2 regions of the Chryseobacterium nakagawai genome follow, and region 1 is predicted to be linked to the other one. Evidence: riboswitches for the same ligand, from Rfam matches in the RefSeq annotation. Region 1 holds a riboswitch; the other holds the start of a gene.

Region 1 (3,731 bases):
GCAAAAAACAAGAAATAAATATTTAGCTTTCTCATAAGGTGAAGTTTAAAGTGAGTCTGAAATTTCTTCCCGGCATAGGATAGTTTTTTACCACATCATAATATTGGTTAAAAACATTGTTCATTTCAAGGTTGATTTTAAAAGGATGCCCTGCCAGTCTCAATTTTCTCTGAACAGAAAGATCGTGGGTATACCAGGGCTGAATAAAATTGTACTGAATATTATCCAGCTGCCCATCATATCTTTCTCCTACATAAATTGTACTGTAGTTGAAGCTCCAGTCTTTATAGTCGGCCATTAAGGTAAAAGATCCACTATGCCTGGGTGTATAAGGGATTTGTTGTCCATAATAGGTTTCTGTCTTCCCTTCACTAATCGTTTTATCTTTCGCTCTCTGGTAGGTATATGCTAATAATGGTTTAACTTTTACATCTCCAAACATTAATTCGGTCTGAATGTTCACGTCTGTTCCGATGATTTCGACCTTTCCAAGGTTCAGCATCATCCATCTAAACATATTGGTAGTAGGGACAGCAACAATTTTATCTGTTACCTTGTTATAATATCCATCTACTTTTATATAAAGTCCTTTAAATAAAGAATGATCGTATTTTTTCTGATACGTAAACCCTACATCATACTGATGGGTAAACTCGGGTTGCAGATAAGTATTTCCTACGCTGGTATAATACAGATCATTAAAAGTTGGTAATCTGAAGATATTTTTATAGAATGCCCTAAGCGTAAGTTCCGGTATTGAAGTCGGCTGGTAGCTCATAAAGAAGGCTGGTGTAAATTCTCTTCTGTCATCAGGTCGCTTGTTCATTCTTACCTCCTCAAAGGTAAATGTCCCTAAAAGGCTTCCTAAGAATTTAAATCTGTTCCACTGATAGGTTGTAGCCAATGCAACAAGAGTTGTATAACGCGTAGGATAAGAAAATTCACGTAAATCAGCATCAAGATTATTATACTGAAAGTCCCCACTTAAACTCACATCCCAATTTGAATTGATTGTATAAATATTGGAAGATGAAAGATAAACCTCCCGTTGGATATAGGTATTTTTTGCGGGATAAACTGCCTGAGATAATACTGTATCATTAAAATAAGTATAATCATAAGCAAACTTCGCCTTCAGCTGAGTTTCAAGCTTAGGAAACAGCTTTTTTCTGAAATTGGCCTGTACAAAATAGTTTTCATCAAGCATTCTTGCACCTCTTGCTTTAAAACGCTTCTTTACAATAGGTGCCGGAATACCACGGTTTGAAATATAACCGTATCCACGGATATTCCAGCTTCCGTTATTTAAAGTTCCATTAATAGCGGTTTCAAAACGCTTTGCCTTAATATCGGAATCATATCTTTTGGAAATGGTATCAGCTGCTGTAGTACCGTTTGGGAATTTCCTACCATAGTAAAATTTGTAAAGGCCATCACTTTGGAGAAATTCTGCACTGGCGCTTGCTGAAATTCTTTTTGAAATTTTTTGTTCTAAACGGAAGGAAGGATTAAATAAATCAATAGAAGCACTTTTTGCTCTGATCAGAAGATTGGTTTTCTTACCGCCGGTGAATGTTGGTGTTTTGGGTTGTAAATAAATGGATCCCGATGACCCGAAATCTTTGGCAGGCTGGAAAATTTCACTTTTCTGACCGTTGTACAATGAGATTTCTTCAAGATCATCCAAAGAATACCTTCCTAAGTCTACCAATCCGTTCTGAGCATTCCCTAATTGGATTCCATCATAGAAAACACCTACATGCTGACTTCCCATACTTCGGATATTGACCGTCTTCAAACCACCCATTCCGCCATAATCTTTAATCTGAACTCCGGCAAAATATCTCAGTGCATCAGCAACAGAATGACTGTTGAGCCGTTCAAGCTCTTCGCCTTGTAAGACCTGAGCAGGAAGGATTTCTTTAAAATTCTTTTTGTAAATATTGACAGTCTTTATAGCTTCTCCTTTAATACTGTCTTTTTTATGAGTCTGAGAAAACAGGAATTGTGAGGTAAACACGAATGCCGTGAAAACAATTTTATGGAATTGAAATGTAGTTAGTTTTGCTATCATTAGCTCATTCATGGATCATGATGACGCTAATGGATATAAGAAAAGCAACGACAAAGCACAGCTGTCACTGCACAAAATCATTGTTGTCCTAAGCTTTATTCCACGAAAGCGTCAAACGTTTATTATTTCTGGCAGGTCTTCTGACTTACTCCGTTTTTGAAATCCTTCCCATTCCTAAAAACAGTGGATCTATTTTTCAAAAACTTTGGTGTGGAGCTTACAGCAGCGGGTCTGTTCCGGATTTTCACCGGATTCCCTTTTAAGAGCTTATTATGGCTCACCAAATTCCGGCAAAGATATAAAATTCCCACCAGATACGATGGTATGCAGAACAAAATGATTATCAATCAATAAACATGAAAAATCCCGCTACATTGTAACGGGATTTAAACAATCAATTTTTACTGAGTTTTTCTGTTTTTAGCAATGATTATTTTTTCACAAATTCACGATCGCTCAGTGTTTTCAGAAACAGGATAAGATTGGTCTTTTCCTGCTCTGAGAGAGGAATTCTGTTTCCATTATTTTTAAAAACAGGATCAAGATTATCTGCAGATAGAACCCCTTTATCAAAATAATCAAGGACTGCCCTTAATGTTGGGAACTGGCCATAGCTTCCATAAGGAGCCGTATATTCTACATTTCTTAAAGAAGGAACTCTGAAGCTCATATAATCTGCTGGAATACCGGTAACTCTTCCCCGTCCCGCCTCATTGGTATCCGGATTTACAGGAAACCCGATATTTCTGAAACTCTGATCGGTAAATAATTCTGTATTATGACAACTCACACATTTCTGTTGAAAAGTCTGATATCCCAAGGCTTCATTTTCTGTGAAAGTTTCTCCTCCTTTTCTTTTTACCTTATCATATTTGCTATTAGCAGAAATCAGGGTGTACTCATACTGTGCAATACTTTTATAAATTCTTTCAGCAGTAATGGTTTCGTCTCCAAAGGCTTTTCGGAACAGATCTTTATACATCATATCATCTCTTATTTTGCCTATCACCTCCAGAATAGAAGAACCCATTTCTTCATGAGTGATAATAGGAACTAAGGGTTGATTCTCCAATTGAAGGATATTGCCATCCCAATTATAAAACTTCATAAAGAGCATGTTCTGAATAGCAGGAACATTTCGCAATCCTACTCTATTCTGAATTCCTATTCCCTGTGCATTATGATCTGCAAAGGCATTTCCTTGTATATGACAACTGGAGCAGGAAATACTATTATCTGCACTCAGCCTTTTCTCATTAAATAATTTTTCCCCCAACTCTACTCCATATTTTGTAGGTCTGTTAGAGTTCACCGAATTGTTTAGTTCCGGAAATCCAGACGGAATATTGAGCGAAATCTGTGGATTATCGCCAGAAATAGGTTCGTAACGATCGTTATTACAAGATATTAACAGAATAATAATGGCTAAAATGCTTAATCCTTTTTTCATTGCAGCAGAAAGAAGTTTAGTTTTCAACAGCACTCACTGAAAACATTCCGGAAATATCACTTGAACCGTTTCCACCGAGGTTATCAACAAATTTTACCATTTGGTTAGCAGTATGAATATTCGGAGTAGCATTGCCATCTGATCCTGTTCCCGTAACCAATACAATCGTATTGATTTTCCCCGTCAACAATTTATCAAAATCTGCTT
Region 2 (3,731 bases), 1.3 Mb from region 1:
AAAATACTATGAACTTATTAAAAAAATTACCTTGTTGAAGCAGGCTTCCATTAGATTAAGTAATATCATTGAATATTCCCCAATTAAAGGAATCTATGGGAATAGAAAGAGATAGTGTAAGACAAAATAATTACAGATTCTATGACAAAAAGTCCTATAAAATTTTAGGAATAAATATTGTAATTTAAACGTTGAAAATAGTATTAAAATAATACATAATATAAATATGGACATTAAAAAGGAATTCAGAGATTTCTCTGTAAAACATTTAGGAAACAACGGTCTGGCTACCGATCAGTATATGGGAATGTATGGCCCAACGAATCTTACTCCATACATCATGGAAGAAAGAAGACTAAACGTTGCTCAGATGGACGTTTTCTCTCGTTTGATGATGGACAGAATTATCTTTTTAGGAACAGGAATTGACGATCAGGTAGCGAATATCGTTACTGCTCAGCTTTTATTCTTAGAAAGTGCAGATCCGTCTAAAGATATTCAGATCTACATCAATTCTCCTGGGGGTAGTGTGTATGCAGGATTAGGTATTTATGACACCATGCAGATCATTAAGCCTGATGTAGCAACAATCTGTACAGGTATAGCTGCTTCAATGGGAGCTGTATTATTGGTGGCAGGAGAAAAAGGAAAGCGCTCTGCACTTAAACACTCAAGAGTTATGATTCACCAGCCTTCAGGAGGAGCTCAGGGAGTTGCTTCTGATATGGAAATCAACTTAAGAGAGATGTTGAAATTGAAGCAGGAGCTTTATGACATTATCGCTCTTCATTCAGGGCAGACTTATGAGTGGGTAGAGAAATCTTCCGATAGAGATTACTGGATGACTTCTGAAGAAGCTAAAAACTTTGGAATGGTAGATGAGGTTTTACAGAGATCTACAGAAAAAAAATAATTGATTGTATAATCATATTGAAAAAACGCATCCAATTTGGATGCGTTTTTTGTTTGACTGCGAATGCACATATTTTTATATTCATTTTTACTTCTTCACAACCTTATGCACTGTAGAACCATTTTGGGTTTTAACCTCAACCCAATAGATTCCGGTATTTAAGGCTTTAAGATTAATTTTTGTTGCTTGTGAAGTCATTATTTTCTGCCCTAAAGAAGAATAAATATTTACTTCTTTCACCTTTTCAGAACTTTCAATCTGAATAAAATCACTCGTTGGATTAGGATAAATATTGAATAAGGCCTTTTTATTTACAGAAGAGACGGATAATGTAGCGTTACTTGCCTCAGTAGGAGTGAAAGGTCTTCTTTCTCCGAAGCTTAATCCCAACCAGCTATTGTTACCCAATTGTATCTGGCTAAGATCATTCTTTTTCTGCCAGCTGGAAAGATCTTTTCCTGTATATAATTTCCAGTTTTCTGCTCCAGAGTTGTTTCCCGTAAAGGCATTTAATGACAGACTGGAAATTTGATTATTGCCAGAAGTGAAATTGAAATATGAAGCTTGGGATTGAATTAGCTGTAAAGCCTGTTCCGCTGTTATACTGCCATTATATTGAATTCCAAAAACGAAGGAGTTGGCTTCACCATGAGAGTTATTGGTTCCAAAATCTACAACAACAAGACTTTTATTAGTTCCTGTACCAATCCAATTGGTAATTTGAGATGAGGTATACCATTGGGAGCTGTAAGCCGGTACAGGCGCTGATGGTGGAGTGTCGATTTCATCAATACCATAGGTAATACCAAACCACAATCCATCTGTTAAAGCAGTGTAACCTACACCATTATTTTGATTGGACATATTCCCGGCATTGAGACCAGACCAGGTAATCCAGTAATCATCTGTGCTTGGAGTGTGGTGATTGTAGGCAAAACTGTACAGAAACCCTGAAGGGATATCAGCCTCTATTGTAGGTTCTGCCGCCGCAATAGCGTTAATCATGTCTTCCGCCATTAAATTATTACCATCAAAACGATAGCCCCACGCATAAGAGGCAGGTGTATTGTTATCATTGAAATCGGCTATGAAATAAGCCTTTTTAGAACCGGTTCCTACCCAAAACTTAATGTCGTTTTCAGTGAATTGAGCAAAGAATAACTGCATAAAAAGCAGCAAGAAAAAAAGAGAGATTTTTCTCATAATATAATTAAATTAAAGTTTTATTCCCGAAACTTATTTATTGACAGGATGATCTTTAATCCTGAAATTAAATGGGTCTTCAAGGCAGGTCTCCTGGCTCGCATCCTATAGCAGACCTTCCCAGACTTTGGAGTCCAGTGGTATCGTATAGCTACAGGTAAAACAGCTTACAGTTGCGGGTACAGCTCAAGATTTGAATAATATTCTCACTTGATTCCCTATAGTGAACAGTGTTCAACCTTAAAAACGGTGCAAATATATCATATAAATTTTTGATGTCTGTTTTGTGAATTATATAGCAATGGTCAGCTTTTTCTGATGTTGAATTATATTTTTAATAATGGGTTTTATTGATTGATAATAAATTGAGTTTTAATTTTGAATTTTCGAAGTTAAATTTCAATTTTTGTTGTTTATATTGAATTAATCTCAAAGTTATATTGTTAAAATACAATTATCATTACATTCAAGATCAGTTTATAATCAAGTTATACTTTCGCGCCATAAAAGTTAATATGAAAAAACTACTATTATCTGTTTTGATGATGGCTTCATTATGGTCATGCAGCAAAGATGATGACAACAATGTAAATAACCAGGATATTAATTATTCTAAGCTTCCGCAGGAGTTTCCGTTTTCAAAAATGGTAACAATAAACGGAGTAGATGTTATTAATGGTGGATTTGGATCAGGCGCAGCCGCCCATCCTACAAGAAAAGGAGAGTTTTATGTCATTACAGACCGTGGCCCGAACACTGATTACCTAAACGGAAAAAAGTTTTTAACCCCCAACTTTACACCAACTATAATGCATTTTAAAATTAATGCAGAAGGGAATGTGGAAGTCATTAAATATATTAAACTTAAAAATCCATCAGGACAACCTATTACAGGACTTCCAAACCCAGTAGGAATGGGAAGTACAGGTGAAGTAGCTTACGATGCAGCAGGAAATGTTCTGGGTACAGATAAATATGGTTTAGATAGTGAAAGTATTGTAGCAGCACCCGATGGTACATTTTGGGTTTCTGATGAATATGGACCACATATTGTTCATTATAATGCTGATGGAGTAGAGCTGGAAAGAATAAGCCCGATTGGGGTAAATACAGGAAACAGAAAATTACCTGCAGTTTTAGCTAAAAGAAGAGCTAACAGAGGAATGGAAGGTCTTTGTATGACTCCGGACGGAAAAACATTGGTAGGAACCATACAATCAATGATGTTTGTCCCATCAAAGGCGTTGGCAACAAATACAACCTTAACGAGAATTGTAACTTTCGATATCAATACTGGACAAACGAAACAATACCTATATAAACAAGATGGTGGAGCTTCTGATTCGGTTTGTGATATTACAGCATTAGGTAATAATGAATTCCTTGTCATTGAAAGAGATGGTAACTTCGGAACACAGGGCGGAATTAAAAAAGTATACAGAATCAATCTAAATGATGCAACAGATGTAAACGGAACCGATCTTGCAGCGGTAGATGGGATGAAGGTAAACGGAAAAGCACTGGAGCAATGTACATGGGATGAGCTTACCAATGCAGGAATTAAACCTGTTTCTAAAAAAATAGCTGTAGATCTGGTGGCAAAACTAGGTTATGA

The links. A riboswitch is a leader RNA that binds a small molecule or an ion and turns the genes downstream of it on or off. The one in region 1 is predicted to bind cobalamin.
Region 2: linked by a shared signal. The riboswitch ahead of EL260_RS08835 (T9SS type A sorting domain-containing protein) and the one ahead of EL260_RS02870 (TonB-dependent receptor plug domain-containing protein) in region 1 are both predicted to bind cobalamin.

What each region holds. Positions count from the first base shown of each region.
Region 1 covers NZ_LR134386.1:635,174-638,904, reverse strand. Annotated here, with positions in the region: gene EL260_RS02875 (YncE family protein) at 1-35, opposite strand, end outside; gene EL260_RS02870 (TonB-dependent receptor plug domain-containing protein) at 32-2,074, opposite strand; cobalamin riboswitch at 2,188-2,374, opposite strand; gene EL260_RS02865 (cytochrome-c peroxidase) at 2,505-3,524, opposite strand; gene EL260_RS02860 (MbnP family protein) at 3,541-3,731, opposite strand, start outside.
Region 2 covers NZ_LR134386.1:1,919,228-1,922,958, forward strand. Annotated here, with positions in the region: gene dnaG (DNA primase) at 1-115, shown strand, start outside; gene clpP (ATP-dependent Clp endopeptidase proteolytic subunit ClpP) at 227-913, shown strand; gene EL260_RS08835 (T9SS type A sorting domain-containing protein) at 1,001-2,116, opposite strand; cobalamin riboswitch at 2,183-2,374, opposite strand; gene EL260_RS08840 (esterase-like activity of phytase family protein) at 2,632-3,731, shown strand, end outside.